Regions from separate parts of the Metabacillus elymi genome, predicted to be linked through region 1. Evidence: riboswitches for the same ligand, from Rfam matches in the RefSeq annotation. Region 1 holds a riboswitch; each other region holds the start of a gene.
What was found. A riboswitch is a leader RNA that binds a small molecule or an ion and turns the genes downstream of it on or off. The one in region 1 is predicted to bind S-adenosylmethionine.

Region 1 (4,244 bases):
GTGGCACCAACAGCAGATGCTTGACTGTATCCTTGACGAATATATACGTCTTTTTGTAAGAGATTGGCTACAAATTTTGCTAAAGTTCTACTTTGAAAACCGCCGCCACATGCCCACACATATGGTAAATCGAAAGAACTTACTTCACATAATTGATCATAATGCCACCTGATTGTGCAAGCAATTTCCCATAAAGCAGAAGCGACAAAATGAGCGCGAGTTAAGTCATGTGCTAATGGAGTATTGAAAATAAATCCGCCTTTCTTTGAAGCATTCTTCTCATCAGTAAGATACATACCTAACGCTGATACACAATCAATGTTCTCGAGCTTACTCATTTCATCTTCCATTTGTTGATAACTTTCATTAGGATAGAAAATAGCTTTTAATTTTTGATAATTTAGTCCGGTAATCCCTGGATTCGTTTCAAGTAGCCATGTATTTTTTTGTGTATAAGCATTCGTCCAAGCTCTTTTTTCATGATCCACTCGATATTCATTTGTCATTTTGCAAATAGGGGTGGTTGTACCTGATACAATGACGACATCTCGATTTTCGGCAAATGTACTTTCAATTGCGAGTTGAGTATCTCCGCCACCGACAATAATCAAAACATCCTGCTTTAACCCTAACTCATTTGCGATTGTTGGTGTTATTTCACCAAGTATTGTGCCAGATGCTTTAATTTCTGGTAAAAACTTTCTAGAAATCCCAAATTGTTCACACATCACATCAGACCAATCTGTTTTTTGAACATCATATAGCAGTGATTCTGTTGCCTGGGATGGCTCATAGACTAAGACACCACTTAATTTATAAGTAATCCAGTCACTAATACTAGTAAATGTATCGATTTTATCCCATAACATAGGCTGTCGGTTCTTAAGGGCAACAAGCTTTAAAGCCGAAAACAATGCAGAAGGTAACCTACCAGTTGTTTTAAAGATAATTTCTGGATCTGGCAATGTGCGTTCCCATTCACGACCACGATTATCAATGTTTGGTAAGCCGATAAATGAGTTTCCATCCCGGTCCTGTAAGACAATCCCTTGGCGCTGACTTGTCGAGGTAATAGCCTTGATTGAAATATAAGGTGCACGAGTAATTACATTTTTCGCCAAAAAAATAAGTTGTTTCCAAAGTAAATCAGGTGAAAAGTAACGACTATCTGGATAAAGAGATTCGGTTTCATACTGAATATCCTCTCTTTCGACAGCTATAACCTCACCTGTAGTCGCAACAATTGCTACTCTAGCATTTCCTGTGCCAATATCAAATACTAAATAACCTTGTTTTAATGTCACTTTATTCACTTCTTTCTATGACTTTACATTTAGACTTTTTTGATTATAGATTGTCGGAACGTCAAGAGTACGTTTTATATACCACTTCGTTAACGCTTGATTCATAATCGATACGTGATGATCCTCAACCTCATAACTTGCACCAGCAAGGTGGGGGGTAGCTAAAACATTTGGCAATTTGATGATTTCATAATCACTTTTATCTGGTGGTTCATGATAAAATACATCTAAAATAGCCCCACGAATTTTACCTTCTTTTAAGACATGAACAAGTGCATCTCGCTTAACGACAACTGCTCTTGACGTATTTACTAAGATTGCTTCTTCCTTCATAAGTCCTAAATAATGTTCATCTATCATTCCGATTGTTTCTTCGGTACGAGGTAGGTGAATAGATACGACATCACTAGTTGAAAAAACCTCATCCAAGGATACACGAGTATGGTTGGGATTTTGGCTTTCAACATATGGATCATAGTATTGAATGCTGCATTGAAAACTTTCAAGAACAGAAGCAATTCTCTGACCAACGGCACCGAATCCTACCATTCCAATAGTTTTTCCTGTAATCTCATTTCCTTTGAACTTTAAATATGCTTGCAAGTAGTCTCCATCCCATTTTTCCTGCTTCAACCATTCAGAGGAGGCGATTGTATGTCTATAGAAAGTAATGAGATTGCCAATGAACAATTCAGCAACTGCTTGTGCATTTCGAGCGGGGGTATAAAATACCGGAATTCCTCTTTTGGTTGCAGCTTCAACATCAACATTGGAAGGCATGCCACGACACACACCAACAAATTTCAATTCAGGTACTTCTGCAAATACATTTTCAGTCACTTTATCTAACTCAGCTATTAATCCCTCGGCCTTTGATTCTTTTAATAGAGCGATTAACTCAGCTTCGTTATAGGCTCTACCATTCTCTTTCCAACAGCGATAGGTACAATCGCCAAAAAGTTCCTTTAATTTGACTAGACCTTCGTCGTTATACGGTGCTGTTACTAAGACATTCATTTTCTTCATCTCCTCTTTTTGCTTTGAAAACAACCCTTTAATTCAAAAAAATAAAAAAATCTCTTCCCAAAATGTTGGAAAGAGATGGTTATTTATTATCGTTCTCACAATAAACTATAAGGGCAGCTCTTTCTATCTTTCAAGCAATGCTTGCTGGAATTGGCACATTATGTTGCCGAGGTTTCGACGGGCCAGTCCCTCCACCTCTCTTAATAGAAATAACAAAATATTTAATTGATTAAATTGTTTATATATTTAGACAATGTATTAAATATTAAATAAAAATTATAGGTAAGTCAATCTATTTTCTAAACTTTCTAAAGATTGGTTCGATATGTTATAATTTATAAAGCAATTTTTTCATGAAAGGATACTAGTTATGCAGGAATATATAAATATAGAAGATGGTGTTGTGCCTTCAGTTTGTTCACTTGACTGTCCAGATCAGTGCGGATTACTGATACACAAAAAAGAAGGAAAAATCGTTAAAATCGAAGGTGATCCTGAACATCCTGTTACGAAAGGGAATATTTGCAATAAAGTGCGGAACATGGGTGAACGCATCTATGATCAAAAGAGAATTAAAACACCTTTGAAACGTATTGGCGAAAAGGGAGAGGGCAAATTTCACCCAATTAGCTGGCAAGAGGCAATCGAAACGATTACAAATCATTGGAAAAAACTAATCTCAAATGAAGGATCAGAATCAATTCTTCCATACAGTTTTTACGGCAATATGGGAAATATTAATGCAGAAGGAATGGATCGCCGCTTCTTTCATCGTTTAGGGTCAAGTCAACTTGACCGGTCTATTTGTTCAGTTGCTGGTTCGAAAGGTTATAGCTACACAATGGGGGGAAGTTACGGCACTGATCCAGAGGAAATGACGGAAACTAAGCTATTTATAATGTGGGGAATAAACGCTGTTAGTACAAATATGCACCAAATGACGATCGCACAAAGGGCTAAAAAAAATGGCGCAAAAATTGTTGTCATAGATGTCCATAAAAATCAAACTGGAAGAATGGCAGATTGGTTTATTCCGATTCTCCCTGGTACGGATGGAGCGCTCGCATTAGGGATTATGCATGTTTTATATAAAGAAAAGCTTGTTAATCGATCATTTTTAAAAGAGTATACAGTTGGTTATGAAGAACTAGAAGAACATGTTAAGAACTATGATCCACAAATGGTTTCAGATATTACAGGAGTTTCTGTAGAAGACATTTATACGTTAGCTCGGATGTACGGAGAGACCTCTCCTTCGATGATAAGAATTGGAAATGGACTTCAGCATCATGATAATGGTGGAATGATTGTTAGGACAATTGCGTGTTTACCTGCACTAACAGGACAGTGGGCTCTGAAGGGTGGGGGAGCTCTGAAATCAAACTCTGCCTATTTAGCCCATAATACAAAAGCGCTGCAACGACCAGATCTTATGAAAAAGCAAACTCGAACAATAAATATGAACCAATTAGGTAAAGCGTTACTTGAAACAGAAGAGCCCATTCGCTCATTGTTCATATATGGAAGCAACCCAGCTGTTGTGACTCCAGATGCTAATAAGGTACGTGAGGGTCTTGCTCGTGAAGATTTATTCACTGTCGTTCATGACTTGTTTTTAACGGAAACAGCTATGTTTGCAGACATTGTTTTACCTGCTACTTCAGCTTTTGAAAATACTGATTTTTATACGTCTTACTGGCATAACTATATCCATCTGCAGGAACCTGTCATTTCATCATTTGGAGAAAGTAAATCTAATACAGAGGTATTCAGACTTCTTGCTCATGCAATGGGATACGATGAACAAGCATTTAAGGATTCAGATGAAGAATTAATTCAACAAGCTCTAAGCAATTTATCGAACCCTTATTTACCAGACAAATGCCATGAAAAATTAAAAATAGATCGCTATCT
Region 2 (4,244 bases), 1.2 Mb from region 1:
AGAATCGATACTTCAGTCGATGGATCAATTTCAACTCCATATTCCCTTTTATAAAAAGTTGCGATCGCTTCCTTCAAGAAAGTATGACCACGAAATGGAGAGTACTTATGGAATTGTGGTTTTTCCACTGCATTTTGCATGGCTTTAACAATATGATCAGGTGTAGGCTGATCTGGATTTCCTTGACCTAGATTAATAACATCATGACCCTGTGCAATAATTTTATTTACCTTTTCAACTAGACTTGCAAAGAATTGCTTCGGTAATGTTTCTAATAATTGTGATTGTTTAAAGGTTTTCATTTTTAACACCTTCTCAAAAAATTCTTGAAATTCTAGTCACAAATAATATATTGTTAGAATCAACTTGTAAAGTAAAATTTAAAAATGAAGGTGTGATTTTGATTGAAACCTGTCATTACTTGTATACAACTTGATATTAAATTCGGTGATCCCGCATTCAACTATCAGCAAGTAGAGGAAAAAGTAGCTGTTGCAGTAGAAAAGGATAATCCAGCGATCATCGTTTTACCTGAGCTTTGGACAACAGGCTATGACCTTACTCGCTTAGATGTGATAGCCGATGAAAAAGGGGAAAAAACGAAACAATTTCTTTCCCAACTCGCAAAAAAATACCATGTTAACATCATCGGTGGGTCTGTTGCTAAAAAGATGCAGGACAATGTCACCAACACGATGTACATCATGAACAACCAAGGTGAGTTTGTTCATGAATATAGTAAACTCCACTTATTCAAATTAATGGATGAACATCATTACTTAACTGCAGGAACTGCAAAAGGATTATTCGAAATCAATGGAATAAAAAGTGCTGGTGTAATTTGCTATGATATTCGTTTTCCGGAATGGATTCGTGCTCATACAACAAAAGGAGCAGAGATTCTATTTGTAGTAGCTGAATGGCCTTTACCTCGACTAAATCATTGGAGAACATTGCTTTTAAGTCGTGCAATCGAAAACCAATGTTATGTTGTAGCTTGTAATCGATCAGGCTCTGATCCTAATAACGAATTTGCTGGTCATTCCATGATAATCGATCCTTGGGGTACGATTATCGCAGAGGCTGACGAAAACACTGGTTTCATTTCAGCAGAAATCGATGTTGAAACAGTCAAACAAGTAAGAGGGCAAATTCCTGTATTTGAAGACCGACTTCCTGACTATTATAAGTGATTTTCATATTAACTGTTGACAAATCCAAATAATCATTGGTAACATGCTAATCAAGCATTACATTTTCTTAATAGCGAAAATGTTCTAAAAATAACGTAATTTAGTAAACATTAATTTTTTAATGTTTATCCATATTGATCTCTTATCAAGAGTTGGCAGAGGGACTTGGCCCTATGACGCCGCAGCAACCGACCATACTACCATTGCAAAATGGGGTGATTCTATTCACCTTGGAATATTCCAATAGGGCACGGTGCTAATTCCATCAGAAAGGCGATCTTTCTGACAGATGAGAGGTGCGAAGCGACGCCTTCAAGCCTCTTTCATACTGAAAGGGGCTTTTCTTATTTTCTAAAGAAAAGCCTCCATCAATCAAACTACTAATATTTGGAGGTATTATTATGTCTACTAAAAAGTCATCTGTATATGAACCATTAACTGAAAGTGGTGCAATCGCTCTAGCTAAACGATTACAACTATTCGAAGAAAATAGTAATCTACTTTGCAATGAAATTGGAGATGGAAACTTAAATCTCGTTTTCAAAGTTAAAGATAGTAAAACAGAAGAAAGTATCATCATTAAACAAGCACTTCCATATGCAAAGGTAGTAGGTGAAAGCTGGCCATTAACATTAGATCGTGCCCGTATCGAAACACATGCATTATTAAAACAAGCGGAATTTGTTCCTCAGTATGTACCAAAGGTTTTTTACTCCGATGAAAAGCTTGCCATTACGATAATGGAGGACTTATCACGCCTTCAAATATCTCGAGCTGCACTCATTGAAGGTAAAGATTTACTCCTGCTTTCAAAACATATCGGAGAATTTTTAGCTAAAACTTTATTTTACACATCCGACTATGCTGTTAATCAACATTATAAAAAATCATTAGTCAAACAGTTTATCAATCCTGATCTTTGCAAAATAACTGAAGATCTTGTTTTCACAGATCCATTCTTCGACCACGACACAAATGATTTTGAACCAGAGCTCGGGCAAGATGTTGAACAAATATGGCAAGATCAAGCTCTCAAGTTAGAAGTTGCTAAGCTTAAACAGAAATTTCTTACAAAAGCTGAAGCACTTGTCCATGGTGACTTACATACTGGAAGCATTTTTGCTGATGATAAGGAAACGAAAGTGATTGATCCTGAATTTGCTTACTTCGGACCGATCGGTTTTGATGTAGGCCAGGTATTCGGAAATTTCCTGTTAAATGCAATTTCACGAGATGTTGAAAACCAGGAAGTGCTTTTCACACATATCGAAACAACTTGGAATGTTTTTGTAGAAGAGTTTTCGAAAGCTTGGAAAAATGATGGTCTTGAGATCTTCACGAAAGTTGACGGATATTTAGAACATGTATTATCAGAAATTTTCGAAGAAGCAGTTGGTTTTGCTGGTTGTGAAATCATCCGCCGTACAATTGGTCTAGCACATGTAGCTGACCTTGATTCAATTCAGCCATATGAAAAAAGAATTTCAATAAAACAACTTGCTCTTACAATAGGTAGTGAACTTATAAAAAATCAAAAAACAATTAAAGATCCAACTCAATTTAAAGACTATGTGAAACAAACTGTAAATCAATAAGTCTATTTCTAAATAGTTTGTCCCTTTTGGATCCTTAAAGCAATTTAAAGAGTTTAAAACTAAGTAAATAAGCAAATTAGGCTTGATAGTATGAATTATCTAAAATTAACAATCATCGCAATTAGCTTTTAGAGAATTAGTAAAAAATAAAGGAGTTATTGAGCATGGCAACAACAAAATTTACGATTCCTCGTTCAGTTATTTGGAAGGATGAATCAATCTCCCTATTAAATCAGCAAAAAATTCCGCATGTAACAGAATATCTTGAATTAACAACGATAGAAGCTGTCTGGGAGGCAATTCAAACCTTAAAAGTAAGAGGTGCTCCTGCTATTGGGATTACTGCAGCATATGGCCTAGCATTATCAGCCTTACAAGATCAATCTAATTCACTTGAGGCTTTTCAGCTTAATCTTAAACAAAACCGAGATTATTTAGCTAGCTCAAGACCAACTGCTGTGAATTTAGTATGGGCTTTAGACAGATTGGTTACTAGTTTAGTTGAAACGAAATCCATCAATGAGGCTAAAACAAAGCTCGTACATGAAGCAATTCAAATTCAGGTAGAAGACGAAGAGGTTTGTCGATTAATTGGAGAACACGCACTCTCAGTTTTTAACGATGGTGATCGCATTATGACAATTTGTAATGCTGGGTCAATCGCAACGGCAAAATATGGAACAGCTTTAGCTCCATTTTATTTAGCAAAGGAAAAAAACAAAGCATTAAGTGTCTTTGCTTGTGAAACCCGTCCGGTTTTCCAAGGTGCACGATTAACAACATGGGAACTTATGCAGGCTGATGTTGATGTTACATTAATTACTGACAACATGGCGGCACATACAATTAAGTCAAAAAAAATCTCAGCTATTATTGTGGGTGCTGACCGTATTGCAGCTAATGGTGATACGGCAAACAAAATCGGTACATTCAATTTAGCACTATTGGCAAAATCTTTTAACATTCCATTTTATGTAGCAGCACCTCTATCTACATTTGATCCTTCTATTTCAGATGGTAATAAAATTCCAATTGAGGAGCGTAATCCGGAAGAAGTAACTGAGGTTAATGGTGTACGCATTGCTCCAGAGGGTGTAAAAGTATTTAACCCTGCATTTGACGTCACACCTTCCGAACTAATAACAGGAATCATTACAGAAAAAGGGATTCTTTCTGGTGATTATCAAGTATTAATTTCTGAATTATTTACTCTCTAAATTGACAAAGCAAAAACCTTAGTCCTCCATTTTTAACGGGCTAAGGTTTTTACTTTTTAGAATTTTTTTTGATACTTTGACTCATACTTGCTCCCTGATGCTTCCATTTTTTCTAACAACCCTTTTTTTTCAGCTTCTGAAATGATATGAAGCTTTGAAAATAACGATGCATAGAAATAAACCTTTTTTGGACGTTTATGAATCCACATCTTGCTTGCCCCTTTCTTTACCATACGCAA
Region 3 (4,244 bases), 1.6 Mb from region 1:
ATATGATAACCGTTGCTATTAATGTTACTTGATTATTCCCACGGTTAAAACCTTCCATAAATGCTAGATTCCCTAATCCACCAGCACCAATAGCACCTGCCATTGCTGTATACCCTATTAACGCAATAGCGGTAACTGTAATACCAGAAACTAACGCTGGCATCGCTTCGGGTAAAAGGACCTTCCAAATAATTGTGCTTGTTTTAGCACCCATAGATTTAGCAGCTTCAATGACACCTTTATCAATTTCCCTTAAAGCAATCTCGACCATGCGCCCATAAAAAGGAGCTGCCCCGATTATTAACGCTGGTAATGCGGCATTTGCACCGAGTATTGTTCCAACAAGTACTTTTGTAAAAGGTAATAATAAAATAATTAAAATAATAAATGGTATTGATCTAAATATGTTAACAATTCCTGCAACTAGATTATTAACATACTTACTTTCCCATATGTTTCCCTTTGCTGTTAAAAATAACAGTAAACCTAGAATAATTCCTAAAATAAATGTCGCCACAACCGATAAGCTTGTCATATAGATTGTTTCCTTTGTTGCAAGCCAAACCTTTTCCCAATCTACTTCAGGTAGAAGCTGTTCAAGCATTGGCAATCACCTCCACCTCAATGTGTTGATTATAAATAAACTCTAATGCTCGATTTAATTCTTGTTCATCTCCATCTAAATGAATAAACAGACTTCCATATGATCCACTTTGTGTTTGTGAAATCTTCCCTTGTAAAATATTCACATCGATTGCAAACTTTCTAATTAGATTTGTTATCAATGGTTGCTCTGCTGATTCACCAACAAAGGTTAATTGAATAACCTTACCCTTTGGATAATTCTCTAAAAGATTTGCCACTACTTCATTCGTTTCCTCTGGTTCTGTAACTTGTTTCACAAAGCGCTTAGTAATTGGTTGTTTAGGATGCTTAAAAACGTCGAGTACATCCCCTTCTTCAACTACCTCCCCATTTTCCATCACAGCTACACGATGACATATTTTTCGTATAACATGCATCTCATGAGTAATCAGCACAATTGTAAGTCCAAGTCGTTTATTAATATCTACAAGCAAATCTAATATAGAATCCGTTGTTTGGGGATCTAAAGCTGATGTAGCTTCATCACATAATAATACTTTAGGGTTATTAGCCAATGCTCGCGCAATTCCTACACGTTGCTTTTGCCCACCACTTAATTGTGAGGGATATGCATTCTCACGACCTTCAAGTCCTACAAGCTTGATCAGCTCATCCACTCGTTTCAAACGTTCAGCTCTTTTTACACCTGCAATTTCTAATGGAAAAGCAATATTTTCTCTCACTGTTCGAGACCATAAAAGATTGAAATGCTGAAAAATCATACTTATTTCTAAACGCGCTTTTCGTAATTTCACTCCACCAATTGAATCTATTTGACTACCAGCAACGCTAATATCACCACTGGTTGGTTTTTCTAGTCCATTCAACAACCGGATTAGTGAACTTTTACCCGCTCCACTATATCCAATAATCCCGAAAATTTCACCCTTATCAATTTTTAGATTCACATTATTAACAGCCGTTACATTACCTGATTTTGTTTGATAAACTTTATTAACATTCTTTAATGTAATCAAGTTGTCACCTTCTTTCAGTTCGAATACCTCACTTCAATCTATCACTTTTATGGAAAATTCATGTTGCAATATAGTATTTTGATAAAGAAAAAAACCCTTCTGCAATGAGCAGAAAGGCACAAAAATGTCCTTTCTCTCATCTCTCAAAGCTAAACAGCTTTGTGTGAATTGGCACCACTTCAACAAATGTTGATGGTTGCCGGGCTTCATAGGGCACTTCCCTCCACCTCTCTTGATAAGAGAACTACGTATATAATTAAAGTTAAATTAAATTTTAGTGAGCTTAAGTACGTTTGTGATTGTATCATGCAATTAAAAATCATGTCAAACAAATTCTCTTTTTTCTAAAAATTGCATTTTATTTTAGTGATAAACTATTATAGGATAACTCCAGGAACAAAAGCGCAAGCGCCTTGATCAGCCCCGACAAGCATAAGATGATTTAGAATAGAAGGCGTTTTTTGCCTTCAATTCTAAATTAGCTTATGCTTGTCGGGGCTAGGCGCTGGAGCTGAATGTCGTGCACTTATCCACAATTCAACGAATTTTATAATTTCCTGGTAAAAAAGGGATGACTTTGCATGAAAGTCATCCCTTTATATTCAATATTTAAATATGTACACTTTCGGTTCCCTTAACGCCAGTTGCTTTGTAAATAGCTTGATCAAGATCATCGATGATATCTTGAATATGCTCTATTCCAACCGATAAGCGAATTAAGTCCTCCGTTACTCCCGATCTTTTTAAGTCCTCTGTATTTAACTGTTGATGGGTTGTACTAGCAGGATGGATGATCAAACTTTTTGCATCCCCTACGTTCGCAACGTGTGACCACAGTTCTACATTATTAATAACAGCAGCTCCTGCCTCTCGTCCACCCTTTATTCCGAAAACGATAACGGATCCAGCACCATTAGGTAAATATTTTGCTGCTAAATCTTTTGCAGGATGATCCGAAAGTTCAGGATATAGAACCCATTCAACAGAAGGGTGCTGCACTAAATACTTAACCATCTTTCTAGCATTAGCAACATGCTCTTTCATTCGAACATGAAGAGTTTCTAAACCTAGTGTGAATTGGAATGCATTATATGGGCTAATTGCGGGACCTAAGTCTCTTAGCAATTGAACTCTAGCTTTAATAATGAATGCCTGCTCGCCTAATGCTTCTGCATATACTAGATCATGATAACTCGGATCAGGGGTCGTAAAACCAGGGAATTTAGGGTTATTCCAATCAAACTTCCCACCATCAACGATTACTCCTCCTAGAGTTGTCCCATTTCCTAATAACCATTTTGTTGCTGAGTGGATAACGATATCTGCACCATGTTCAATCGGCCGGCAAAGATAAGGTGTAGCAAATGTATTATCTACAATTAACGGAATCCCAGCTTCATGAGCTATATTCGCGACAGCTTCAATATCAAGTACATCTAAACTTGGATTTCCAATGGTTTCAGCGAATATAGCTTTTGTTTTAGGTGAAATAGCAGAACGGAAGTTTTCAGGATTTTTCGGATCAACAAACACTGTATCTATTCCATATTTCGGTAAAGTATTTGCAAAAAGATTGTAAGTTCCCCCGTATAATGTTGAAGCAGATACAATTTCATCACCTGCTCCAGCAATATTTAAAACCGAAAGTGTAATCGCCGCCATTCCACTAGATACCGCTAAGCTACCTATGCCACCTTCAAGCTGTGCAATTCTTTCTTCAAAAACAGTTGAAGTTGGATTGTGAATTCGGGTATAAATATATCCTGGTTCTTTTAAACCAAAGAGGTTAGCTGCGTGCTCAGTATTCTCAAATAAGTAAGCATTTGATTGATAAATAGGCACAGACCTGGCACCTGTCATTGAATCTTTCTTTAGCCCTCCGTGAATTGTGACCGTTTCAGGCCGGTAATTTTTCTCTTGCATCTTAACTCCTCCTATTACAAGATGTATTTATCAAAAAATACTTCACTGTTGGTTTTGAATTCTAAGATGCAAATTCCTATACCTATTAGTCTACCTATATAGTAAACGATTTCAAACTTCAGATTCAAGGATTTCCCCTTATCAACTTAACTTTATGATTGCCTCGAATTTTAAAAAATTACGATAAGACCCTTTGATCGTAATTTTCCCAAAAGCAATTAATTGCTTTAAGCTTACAGTGTTTAATAATACTTGTTCGAGGTCATAGCCTTCTCCTTCCATGACAAAGTCAATTTTCGAAGGTTGAGTATGTAACGTTTTAGCCCCTTTTGATGATAGTTCAATAAAATGACTAATCTCTTGCTGAGGTTTTATTTCTACTATTAGAGTTTGATTCAAAAGTATTGGAGTTAAAAACCGAGCTTTATTAAAATTAGAAATAAACGTTGTCATATACATAAAAAAAACCTCCGATATCAATCAAGCTATTTAATAACTTCATTGAATCACGGAAGAATCCTTTATTAATAAGTCGACAGTTTCTGCTTATTTATTCATTATTTGTGGGATTATTAATATTTCCCAAGAAATATGTCATATTAGCAAGACTTACCTGAATCTTTATACTACCTATCTTATTTGTTTTATGAATCATAGGTCATGCTTCCTATCCATTAATAGTGGAATATTGCTTTATTT

Region 2: it holds a riboswitch for S-adenosylmethionine, as region 1 does, so the genes downstream of both, mtnK (S-methyl-5-thioribose kinase) here and HUW50_RS23925 (2-hydroxyacid dehydrogenase) in region 1, are expected to answer to the same signal.
Region 3: it holds a riboswitch for S-adenosylmethionine, as region 1 does, so the genes downstream of both, HUW50_RS04850 (methionine ABC transporter ATP-binding protein) here and HUW50_RS23925 (2-hydroxyacid dehydrogenase) in region 1, are expected to answer to the same signal.

What each region holds. Positions count from the first base shown of each region.
Region 1 is NZ_CP055263.1:5,185,000-5,189,243, reverse strand. Features, by position in the region: gene HUW50_RS23930 (FGGY-family carbohydrate kinase) at 1-1,304, opposite strand, end outside; gene HUW50_RS23925 (2-hydroxyacid dehydrogenase) at 1,320-2,321, opposite strand; SAM riboswitch class I at 2,451-2,540, opposite strand; gene HUW50_RS23920 (molybdopterin-containing oxidoreductase family protein) at 2,701-4,244, shown strand, end outside.
Region 2 is NZ_CP055263.1:3,935,448-3,939,691, reverse strand. Features, by position in the region: gene HUW50_RS18080 (pyridoxal phosphate-dependent aminotransferase) at 1-302, opposite strand, end outside; gene HUW50_RS18075 (carbon-nitrogen family hydrolase) at 405-1,193, shown strand; SAM riboswitch class I at 1,333-1,489, shown strand; gene mtnK (S-methyl-5-thioribose kinase) at 1,595-2,788, shown strand; gene mtnA (S-methyl-5-thioribose-1-phosphate isomerase) at 2,953-4,005, shown strand; gene HUW50_RS18060 (hypothetical protein) at 4,062-4,214, opposite strand.
Region 3 is NZ_CP055263.1:988,562-992,805, forward strand. Features, by position in the region: gene HUW50_RS04845 (methionine ABC transporter permease) at 1-604, opposite strand, end outside; gene HUW50_RS04850 (methionine ABC transporter ATP-binding protein) at 597-1,622, opposite strand; SAM riboswitch class I at 1,756-1,864, opposite strand; gene HUW50_RS04855 (O-acetylhomoserine aminocarboxypropyltransferase/cysteine synthase family protein) at 2,232-3,545, opposite strand; gene HUW50_RS04860 (SCP2 sterol-binding domain-containing protein) at 3,687-4,004, opposite strand; gene HUW50_RS04865 (thioredoxin family protein) at 4,213-4,244, opposite strand, start outside.